Regions from separate parts of the Peribacillus sp. TH27 genome, predicted to be linked through region 1. Evidence: riboswitches for the same ligand, from Rfam matches in the RefSeq annotation. Region 1 holds a riboswitch; the other holds the start of a gene.
The links. Region 1 has a riboswitch for cyclic di-AMP ahead of JFU24_RS11250 (APC family permease). Riboswitches for the same ligand answer to the same signal wherever they lie in the genome.
Positions count from the first base shown of each region.

Region 2: linked by a shared signal. The riboswitch ahead of JFU24_RS15055 (cation:dicarboxylate symporter family transporter) and the one ahead of JFU24_RS11250 (APC family permease) in region 1 are both predicted to bind cyclic di-AMP.

Region 1 is NZ_JAEKEV010000002.1:2,036,297-2,042,365, reverse strand. Features, by position in the region: gene JFU24_RS11260 (cytochrome P450) at 1-1,039, opposite strand, end outside; gene JFU24_RS11255 (hypothetical protein) at 1,462-1,602, opposite strand; cyclic di-AMP (ydaO/yuaA leader) riboswitch at 1,759-1,902, shown strand; gene JFU24_RS11250 (APC family permease) at 2,054-3,880, shown strand; gene JFU24_RS11245 (RhaT/GlcU family sugar-proton symporter) at 4,470-5,324, shown strand; gene JFU24_RS11240 (SDR family oxidoreductase) at 5,340-6,069, shown strand, end outside.
Region 2 is NZ_JAEKEV010000002.1:2,851,840-2,857,908, forward strand. Features, by position in the region: gene JFU24_RS15045 (hypothetical protein) at 1-782, opposite strand, end outside; gene JFU24_RS15050 (class I SAM-dependent methyltransferase) at 1,027-1,770, shown strand; gene JFU24_RS15055 (cation:dicarboxylate symporter family transporter) at 1,833-3,095, opposite strand; cyclic di-AMP (ydaO/yuaA leader) riboswitch at 3,268-3,415, opposite strand; gene JFU24_RS15060 (efflux RND transporter periplasmic adaptor subunit) at 3,626-4,885, opposite strand; gene JFU24_RS15065 (hypothetical protein) at 4,900-5,562, opposite strand.

The DNA of each region.
Region 1 (6,069 bases):
TTTTAAAATGATACCCCCCTATTTTCACATTCTCCTCCACTTCCCGTGAAATGATATAGACTGGCGGGTATATGCGAAGTGATTCCCTGATAATATTTTGTGTGTATGTTAATTTCATGAAATCGTCAGGCGTAGGAGTACGGTTGCCTATTACTCTATCTATTTCATTGAAAAGTTTAGTTTCCACTTCTGGATTCTGTGAAAGAAAGTATATGGCCCAGGAAAGCGTATTTGCCGTCGTTTCGTGACCGGCAATGAAGATGGTCATTAGTTCATCGCGTACTTGCTGGTTTGACATACCTAAGCCGTCCTCATCATCTCGAGCCTCCATTAAAATTCCAAGCATATCTTCATGTCTTTCTGCATCTTCCCTACGTTTTTCGATAATGCTATAAATCACTTTATCAAGTCTTTGTATCGCATTTTTATATTCACGGTTGCTTTTAGTTGGAACCCATAAGGGTAATTGAAGAAGTGTTCTCATCCTTTTGACGGAAATTTTCAAGGCTGCTTCCATCGGTTCTCCGACCACATCATACCCATCTTTGAAATCCATGCTGAACATGGTCCTGCTTATTATCCCAAGGGCGATATTCATCATATCTTTCGTAATAATCCGTTCTTTCTCATTTTCCCAAGTTGAAATATAGTCCATTGTTATATCAATCATATCCTGGGCATAATTGCTAATATGGGACTTTTTGAAAGAGGGTTGAATAAGCCTTCTCTGGCGCATGTGAACGTCTTTTTCGCTAGTAAGAAGTCCATCACCAACGAGTGGTTTTATAGCATTGCTGTCCTTTGATTTGACGAAGGATTTTTGTTTCGTTACAAGTATCTGCTTTATTAAATCCGGATTTGAAATGAGGTAAACATTTTGGAAAGGTCCAAAACGAAATTTTGCAACGTCTCCATATTCTTTTGATAAACGGGTAAGAAAGCCAAGTACATCTTTTTGAAACTCCTTTGTATGGCCAGAAATTAGTTTTCCATTTGGGACCATTGGAGTATCATATAAAACTTCATCAGTTTCACTCAATGTTCTTTCTCTCCTTTCGGTAATAATAATTTCTTGTAATCATTCTATGAGAATAAGCTATATTGGTTTGGACAAGTTGTTAAAAGAAAGAGCACATAATTTTTAATTAGTTAATCATAATGAATATACGAGTCCTAAAGGGTGAGGGGAGATTACTAGATTTCCATTCGTACTCAACTAAAAATAAAGTTTTCTCTATAAGTTGAGTATAGAAAAATTACAAATCGTGAGAGCGTATTTTGAGCTGATAAGAAACCACAAAGAGGAGAGAAGTACAAATGGTAGTTCCTAATTTACTGGTAATAAACAGGTGAGGAATTAAAGGTGTCTAGTGTGAAAAAACTCTGGGTGAGAGGAATCCAGAGTTTTTTTTTGGGATATTCAGAAAGAAATTTCCTTTTGTTAATAAATAAGAGATGTATTCAGCTTCGTTCTTCCCTATCTCTATTTTGGTGCGGATCATTTTTTTCCATTGTAGGACCACCATATTGTTCGTTAATTTCTTTAACCACTTGATCTAAAAATTCATCAGATATTATTGGGTTATCATTTTTTTTTGGCATGTAATTCTCTTCTATCCTTTCTTGGTACCATGCGTCTTAATCACTAATGAAGTATTCGTTAACAACATAACCTCTCTAAGAAAAAATTATTCTTTTTGTTTGCAAATTTTTCATTTACTTTTCCGAATCACGGGAGTATGATATCAACAGTTTCATATTTCTAAATCGCTGAAACCTTATGGTACGGGGGAACCGTTATTAGGATTGTTTTACAATCCAAGGGGTGAATCCTTTCTAGGTAGGGCTACTCAAAGGTCCGAATCCGACAGCTAACCTCGTAAGCGTTATATGAGAAGGAAGGTGGAGCTTGTGAGACAAAAAAATGATGTCTGCAGGTCTATTTAACTATGACTTGTGGGCATTTTTCTATTTTATTCTTGTTTTTTTCGTAAAGTTTTTTTCATATAACTGGGCAAAATAAACTTAATTTGAAAAATGGCGGTGATTTCTAGTGTTATCTTCTATAAAGAGGTTCTTAATAGGCCGGCCTCTAAAATCTACTGCATTAGGTGACCAAAAGCTTAACAAAACAAAAGCTTTGGCCATATTATCTTCTGATGCTTTGTCTTCCGTTGCATATGGCCCGGAACAAATTTTAATTGTTTTAATTACAGTGGGTGCCGCAGCATTTTGGTATTCCATTCCTATCGCCATTGGTGTATTGATTCTGTTAATGGCTTTAATCTTGTCCTATAGACAAATTATCTTTGCTTATCCTCATGGCGGGGGAGCATACGTGGTTTCAAAAAACAATTTGGGTGTAAATCCTGGGCTGATAGCTGGAGGATCTTTGTTAGTCGACTATATCCTAACTGTGGCTGTAAGTGTTTCTGCGGGTACAGATGCCATCACATCTGCTTTTCCCAGCCTACATTCATATAATGTCGTTATTGCTATAATTTTTGTAATTCTTCTTACCATCCTTAACCTAAGAGGGGTAACAGAGTCGGCTTCCGTATTAGCCTATCCAGTGTATCTTTTCGTTTTAGCGTTATTCATTCTGATTGGTGTAGGTGTATACAAAATTTTGACTGGTGAAGTTTCCCCTGACTTACATGCATCAATCGGAACACCAGTAGCAGGGATCAGTTTATTTATACTTCTAAGAGCTTTTGCATCAGGTAGCTCTGCATTAACAGGAGTTGAAGCGATTTCCAATGCGATTCCAAACTTTAAAAATCCAGCGCCTAATAATGCTGCAAAAACATTAATAGCAATGGGTTCCTTACTTGCTGTGTTATTTACGGGTATTGTATTCTTAGCCTATTATTTAAGCATTGTTCCTAGCGCAGAGGTAACTGTTGTTTCACAAATTGCTGAAGAGATATTTGGACGCAACTTTATGTATTTCTTTATCCAAGGAACGACAGCATTAATATTAATTCTTGCTGCCAACACTGGCTATTCTGCTTTCCCTTTGCTTGCGGTAAATCTTGCAAAGGATAAATTCATACCAAGGGCGTTTACAATTAGAGGAGACCGATTAGGATATTCCAATGGAATTATCATACTAGGACTTGCATCAATCATCTTAATAATCGCATTTGGAGGACATACAGAAAATCTTATTCCACTTTATGCGGTAGGGGTATTTATTCCATTTACGTTGTCTCAGTCCGGGATGATTGTTAAATGGATTCGCGAAAAGCCAAAAGGATGGATGATGAAATTAACCATTAATTCAATTGGTGCCATTATTAGCTTTATCGTCACGATGATATTCTTTTTAACCAAATTTACTCAGGTTTGGCCTGTTTTGATTTTTTTACCTATCATCATTGTTATTTTTCATCGAATTAGAAAGCATTATGAAGCAGTTGGTGACCAACTTAGGATTACAACTTGTGAGCCTATATTACCAATAGAAGGGAATATTATTATTGTACCTGTGGCTGGTATAACGCATGTGGTTGAGAACTCCTTAAATTATGCTAAATCTCTTTCAGCACATCAGGTTATTGCCGTTTATGTTGCTTTTGAAAGAGAAGATGAAAAAAAATTCGAAGAAAAATGGAAGAAGTGGCAACCAGATGTTAGACTCGTCACACTGAACTCTTATTACAGAAGTATCATTCAGCCATTAACTAAATTTGTAGATACAGTTGAACATAAAGCGAGGGAATCTAACTATAAGGTTACTGTAATCATTCCACAATTTATTCCGAAGAAAGGCTGGCACAATATTCTTCATAACCAATCTAGTTTACTGATCCGTGCCTACTTACTTTATAGAAGAAATGTAGTTATTACGACAGTACCTTATCATTTGAAGAAATAAAAATATATAACAAGTGATTTCACAGACAGCCTTACTTTGCTGTATTCTCTACCGAAAGAGCAAACCTTAACAGGGTTTGTCTACAGTTTTTTTGAGGGGTTGTAAAAATTCGAACGTTGATTGGAACGTAGGGCACTAAGCTTTCCGCGGGCGGTCAGGGAGCCTCCTCGGCGCCTTTGCGCCTGTGGGGTCTCCCTTGGACACGCTTTTCCCGCAGGAGTCTTGCACCTTCCGCTCCAATGAACTTTGTTTTAACAATTAGAAATAAACACTTTTGCCTACAGTCAGTCTTAGAGCAAACCTTAACTGGGTTTGCTCTTTCTTCAATTTACGCTCTATATTGAGAAAAGAGGGTTACCGCTGGCAATCCTTTTTATGTTGGACAATATTTCTGAAGCTGAATTTGTCTATCCTTTTGAATTTATCATTATCATTCATTAGATTAATTGGTTATTAGATGATCAAAATCTAAGAAGTTTTCATTGATAAAATTACCATGGCTCAATTTCCTTAATGAGAACATATTAAAAAAAGACAAAATAAAATTTCCTGATTTAATGTTTTGAACATACATATGTGGGGGTTGAAGATGGATATATTATTAGCTCTCTTACCGGCACTATTCTGGGGAAGTATCGTTTTATTTAATGTGAAACTTGGTGGTGGTCCCTATAGTCAAACGCTCGGTACAACGATTGGGGCTTTGATTTTTTCTATTGGGGTTTATTTTTTCGCGGATATCAAGTTGTCACCTCTAGTTTTTGGTGTGGGGTTTGTTTCAGGACTTTTTTGGGCTGTTGGACAAGCTAATCAGCTCAAAAGCATTGATTTAATGGGTGTTTCTAAAACAATGCCGATTTCAACGGGATTACAGCTGATTTCTACTACTTTATTTGGAGTCATAGTTTTTCACGAATGGTCTACACTGAAAGCAGTTATTTTAGGCGTACTGGCTTTAGTATTTATTATCATTGGAATCGTGTTGACCTCACTGGAAGATAAAGAATCAAAAGAGAGTAAATCGGGAAACTTGAAAAAGGGAATCGTTATTCTACTCATCTCAACATTTGGTTATTTAGTTTATGTGGTTGTTGCACGTCTCTTTGATGTTAATGGCTGGTCAGCATTGTTTCCTCAAGCAATCGGGATGGTGGTAGGTGGCTTATTATTAACGTTTAAACATAAGCCGTTTAATAAGTATGCAATTCGCAATATCATTCCTGGATTAATATGGGCAGCAGGAAACATGTTTTTATTTATATCACAGCCTCGTGTGGGAGTCGCTACGAGTTTTTCCCTATCTCAAATGGGCATAGTCATCTCAACTCTCGGCGGGATCATCATTTTACGTGAGAAGAAAACAAAGCGCCAATTAATTGGAATCGTTATTGGAATTATCTTGATTATTATAGCTGGGGTTATGCTCGGCCTCGCAAAAAGCTAATTGGAGGATGATAGAATGTATACAGATTTAGAAGGCAAGGTCGTTGTGATAACTGGTTCATCTACTGGTTTAGGAAAAGCAATGGCAATTCGCTTTGCTCAGGAAAAGGCAAAGGTCGTGGTTAATTACCGTACTAAATTAGAGGAAGCAGATAGTGTGTTAGAAGAAATCAAAAAAACAGATGGGGAGGCTATTGCAGTAAAAGGTGATGTCACCGTTGAAGAAGATGTAATTAATCTTGTGCAATCAGCCATAAAGGAATTTGGAAAACTAGACATTTTCATTAATAATGCAGGAATAGAAAATCCAGTACCTTCTCATGAGATGCCCTTAAGCGACTGGAACCGGGTAATTGATACCAATTTAACCGGTAATTTTTTAGGTTGCCGTGAAGCCATCAAGTATTTTGTAGAAAACAACATTAAAGGAAATGTGATAAACATGTCCAGTGTACATGAGAAAATTCCTTGGCCTTTATTTGTTCACTACGCGGCAAGCAAGGGTGGTGTGAAGTTGCTTACGGAAACTTTGGCGTTAGAATATGCGCCAAAAGGTATTCGTGTAAATAGCATTGGTCCTGGTGCAATAGCCACACCAATAAATGCCGACAAGCTTGAAGATCCTGAAAAGAAAAAGGATCTTGAAAGTATGATTCCGATGGGGTACATTGGAAAGCCTGAAGAAATCGCTGCGGTTGCCGTATGGCTGGCATCTTCAGAGTCTAGTTATGTTACGGGCATCACCC
Region 2 (6,069 bases), 820 kb from region 1:
TATGAGAATGAGTTGCTTTTTATAACACTCTCCCATACTTTTTCCTTTCGATGAAAGGTGATAAAGACATCCGGTTCTTTTATTTTTCTATCAGAAAAGTCGTCATACATCTCATCCATGTTTAAATAATCCCCCACAACCCATGCCGGAACCTCAATCTTAGTCCTTGAGTACTTAACATGCCTGAATGAAAAAACGAGACCCTCTGCCAGAATAGGGGCCAAGGCAGTAATGATATCTACAGGAATAGCCGTTAATTCTTTTTTCTTTCTGATCCTCAACCAATTTCTTTCCACTTTTAATGGCTCCAGCTTCAATGGAATTAGACTCCCTAACATATTATAATATGTCGAAAGAGAACGAAAATAAATTTTATTAAACCAGCCGTCATCCTGAGCAAGATACACGAACTGATTATTCAGTTTACGAAAAAAAGGAGGCTCCAAATGATTTTTCGTATGCCCTAAATATAAAAGTTCCGATATTTCCCTCCCCTCTAATTCATCTAATCCGTCTGCCTCTTCAAAATCGATCCAACAGAAATCCCCATACCCTTGAACATTCTCTTTAAGGAGTTTAGAAATATCTTCAGATGATACGCTTTCAAGCAGAACATTCAAATTATATTCCCCACCATCGAATTGATGTTTCAATAATAAGATGGAATTCAAGGTATATGGCAGTGAGAAGGCAAACTCTTGAAAAGTAAGACCGTTAAAAAGGACAAACCGTTCGGAAGCCTGCATATGCATATATAAAATATCATTACTTTCATTTTTCATAACCTTATCCCCTCCGACCCTTTCAATCATTAGTGTTATTTTATCAAACTTTTTGGATTTCACGAAGGTTATATAATTAAGAATGTAAATCCACACCTGCATTTTATGACATTATAGTGAAAGATATATGCCTTTATTTCTTACCATGTAAAAAGTTCAGCCATTAATTTAAATAAGATAGATCCAAGCTCGACAAAAATAAATATCCATATTATAGTAAAAATAAAGGTTTGGAGGAATGACGATGGATAAAATTGAAAAAGGTTTTATCATTAATTCTTTTCATGAAGCCACTCCCCTTTATGCCGATGCAACGAAAAAGATAGGCCTGTGGCAATCTGAAAAGTATGCATTCGAGAAATATTTTTCCCAAGATGACAAAATCCTTGATATCGGTTGTGGTACAGGAAGAACCACCTTTTCCTTATATAAACAAGGTTTCCACAAAATAACCGGGTTCGACTTAACTCCTGCCATGCTACAAGAAGCCCGGAAAATATCACGCGAAGAAAACCTAGATATACCTTTTATCCTTGGCGACGCCACAGACCTTCCTTTCAATAACTCATCATTCGATAAAGCAATCTTCACCTTTAATGGTTTAATGCAAATCCCTCAACGAAAAAACCGCATTCTAGCTTTAAAAGAAATTAACCGTGTTTTAGTATCTGATGGAATTTTCATTTTTACCACCCATGACCGTGACAAAAATGAAAATTACCTGAATTTTTGGGAGCAGGAAGAAATGATTTGGTGTGAAGGTAAACAGGATGACCGGCTATATGAGTTTGGTGATATTTTCACTTCTGGAAAGACCCTACAAAAAGATACCTTTCTTCATATACCTAATCAGCGGGAGGTCTTTGACTGTCTCAATGAAGCAGGTTTTACTTTCCTAGAAAGTTTTTACCGAAGTGAATTATTCCATGAAAGCGATGATGTCATCACTTTCTCATCAGATTGCCGCTTCTGGATTGTTCAAAAATAAGAATTAGTTTTTCAAAATTCACAAAAAAAACCAGAGTGACATATCACTCTGGTTTTTTTATATTAAGAAACTTGTTCTAGTTTTTCATTATTGGCAGGAGGGTTGAATTGACCTTCCCATTTTGAGATAACGATTGCTGCAAGTGAATTACCAATAACGTTTACTACTGTACGGCCCATATCAAGAATACGGTCAATACCAGCAATAAATGCTAAACCTTCAATTGGAATACCAACTGTTCCTAATGTCGCTAAAAGAACTACGAAAGATACACCAGGTACACCTGCAATCCCCTTAGATGTGATCATTAACACTAACATTAGTGTAATTTGTTCATAAGCGCTTAAATCAATCCCATACATTTGAGCGATGAAGATAGCTGCTAACGCTTGATATAATGTAGAACCATCAAGGTTAAAAGAGTATCCTGTCGGAATAACAAACGTAGCAATATGCTTCGGACATCCCGCTTTCTCCATTTTTTCCATGATTCTCGGAAGAACTGCCTCTGAACTTGCTGTCGAGAACGCAAGAATTAATTCCTCTTTTAGAAGCTTAATCAACGTAAAGATATTGAACCCTACAAATTTTGCAATAAGACCCAGAACGACAATTACAAAGAAAATCATTGTTCCGTATACAGAAAGCGCTAACTTACCTAATGGAATTAAAGATTCCAAACCGAACTTGGAGATGGTCACACCGATTAGTGCAAATACCCCGATAGGAGCAAATTTCATGACCATATTAGTTAAGTAGAACATTCCTTCTGCTGCACCTTGGAAGAAACGGAATACAGGTTTACCTTTTTCACCGATAGCCGCAATACTAAGTCCAAACAAAACAGAGAAGAAAATGATTGCTAGCATATCGCCTTCTACCATAGCTTTAATTGGATTGGATGGCACAATGTGAACAATTGTATCCACAAAAGATTCATGCTGCTTAGTTTCTGCTGTATCAACATAGGTAGAAATATCAGTTTGTTCTAGATTGTTCATATTTACACCAGCACCAGGCTGGATAATATTCGCGGAAACTAGACCAACAGCAATCGCTATCATTGTTACCACCACAAAGTATGAAAGTGATTTAGCTCCTAGTTTACCTACTGCTTTTAAATCACCTACACCCGCAACTGCAACGATAAGACTTGACACAATGATTGGTACTACAATCATTTTAATCATTCGTAGGAAAATGTCTCCGAATGGTTGTAAAAAGTTTTGGGCTGTCGCATTACCATAAAAAATGGCACCAACAATAATCCCTAGAATTAAACCAATAAAAATTTGGCTAGCTAAACTTAATTTAAATTTCTTCATTTACTTTCCTCACCTTCCATAAAGTCTTTAAAGCAAAAACATTTTGTCTCGGTAAGGGAAACAAGATACTAATAGAAAGAAAGTAATTTTTCTTTTATTGAAAAACTCTATCTTTACGCCGAAAAAAAAGACACTTCATGTGTCGATTTCCTATAGGCGTGAATATTCACACATGTTCCCTTAAAGACGCTGACGAGGTTAGCTGTCGGGTTAGGAATTGGAAACACAAAAGCCCTTTCATTTCTGAATTCACCCCTAGCGAAAAAAATCCGCAAAAATGGGTCCCCCGTTCTTGTAATAAGATTAAGCGAATACTTAATAATAAAATATTATACTAAAAATGTTATTCTGTAAATATTTTTTCTTGTCCCTTTAAGAAAAAACCTTTGCAAATGTCTGAATATTCTGTATTAGTGACTATTTTACCTATAATAACACATTCTCTATTTTGCTTAATTTTGTTATATGGATATATAAATAACAATAAAACTGATTGATATATCCCCTCTCTCGAATAATGAAAAAATGGATTATTTTTCTAACATACCCAGTAATATATACCTCACCTTTTCCCGAGTGGTGAATTTTTTATAACTAGCAGATTTCACCTTCTCAAACTGAATTGGAGTAACAAAATAAGAATGATTTTTCACAATCCTATTCGGTTCTATTAGAATAACATCACCTACCGCCGGTCCCTTTATGAGTTCTTGCTTTCCTTCTGCTTTAAGCCCTTTTGTAATATAGTGTTTATCCACATAGCCTTTTTTAGTCAATTTGTAGACATGCGGCTTTTTTTTATGATGTACTGCCTCTACAGGGATAGAGGGTACACCCGCTTTCTCATTGGTTATTACAGTAAGATTGACTTTTGACCCTACCAACAAAGGTTTAGTTTCTTCATCTCCTGGCTCAATCAATGCCTGAAATGGAAATCTGTTATCTTTTTTTAGTGATGGCTCCTCTTCTGGATAAGAATGTATACGACCTATTGTTCCGTTCAACGCCTTTTTTAAATCAGGGGAACTTGCCTTTATAGTCATGCCCACTTCAGCTTTTTTCATCTCCTCTTCAGAGAAATCCCCTTCAATTGCCACATTTGTTGAAACAATGGATATAATGGGATTATTCAGGTTTTTATTGATATTTTTTACAACACCATCAGCCTCACTCGCCGTCTCAACCGCGACTTTTTGCTCCTCAATTGAACTTAATTGAGCATCCAGCATAACAACCTTTTCTTCCAAGCGGTTTTTTTCAAGTTCCAGCTTGTACATTTCTTGCTCAATATTACTTTCAATCAAGTCTGAAGAGGTAGTTGTTATATCAATATTTAAGCTCTTTTCTATCGAATTATCGATTACTGCTTTATTAGAATTACTTGTCAAACTTCCTTGATAAGCTTTCAACTTATCAATGTAATCATTAATCCCCACCATTTCACCCTCAGCGGCAGTTTTTTCCGCTTCTAGATTTCCTTTGAGAGCATCAAGTTCGGGTGTAGTATATTCAAACAACGAAGATCCAGCCGTTACCTCATCTCCCTCTTTTACAAGGAATTTCTGAAAATCATTTTTCTTGGTATCGAAATAGATATCATACTCTTCTACAGGTTTAACTACCCCTTTTGTTTGAATAGTATCCGTAATTGTATCTTTTTTTACCTTTGTCCAGTTTTCGACAAAAACAGTTCGTTCTACTTTGCTTTCTTTCTTTTCAATAAGGTAAAAGTTAACGGTTATTAACGCAGCCGATGCCACTGATACGGCTGCAATTTTCCATTTTTTCATTGTTTTCACCCACCTTATACAAATACGCCCACTTGGATGTACGCTAAAAAGGCTTTAACAAGCCACGTGGCCAGATAGAATAGAACAATCATTAAAAGCACCAAATAATTATTCCGTTCTGAAAATTCCTTTAAATAGAAATATTGCAGAGCAATAATCAGAAATTGAAAAATGGTAATTTCACTGAAAAAGTGAATAAAGTAATCACTTCTGAGAAAGTACTGACTGATAACTCCCAATGAAAAAGGATTTGCATCGTTTCCGATATCCATTAATACTAATATAGGGATTAGAAACACCTTTTCTAATAATTGCAAACCAAGAATAATCATTTGAACGATTACTAATTTTATGTATGGGATATCTATAACAATCCAAAAGAATAGAGATGATAAAAATAAGTATATGGTAGGGTAAAATAGACCTGCTATTATATTGCCGCCTACTATCAACAACTTTCCCATTTCAAATTCACTAGAATCCATCTTCATAATTTCTTTGGAAAACGATTCCGATCCAACGCCAAAATATCCTTCCACAGCAAAAACTATGAAACTAAGAAAATATAATAATAGTAATTTCCATCCAAGTCGTGTGACTGCTTCTGCATTTTGCAGCTGATAACGACTCCTATGAGGCTCTAAAATGCCCTTTAACAATCTGACCTGGTACACCATATGTGTTCCTCCTGCAATAAATGAAATATCACTCTATATTTTATCTTATTTTGGAAACAATTGCAGAAATAAGGAATGAATAAAACAAAAAAAACACATTAATATTAAATAATACTTTGTCTCCCTAATTTGAAGTTAATATAGAAAGATGATGCATAAAGACGTTGATTCGCATTGGCGATTTGCTATAATTCCCTCCATACTTATCTACCTCAAGCGGCACTTTTGTTTCAATACAGATGCCCCGCCTTCACATTCTTCAACCCTGACTGAGTTAGGATTTTCAGATTAGGAAAGCTTGAATTTGAGTCGATGGCACGCCAAAAAAACCAGCGCCTAGACTGACCATGGGGAAATGCATTAAACTGCGCCTATAAAACTCTTCTGGACCAAAACCATCATAGTCTTCCCTACATCAATCGACGAAACTTGCCATTTAATTAAGCTTCTAGACTTCTTTCAAACTTATCATTTCCATAATAATTAACTTTCCTTTTTCCTTTTCTG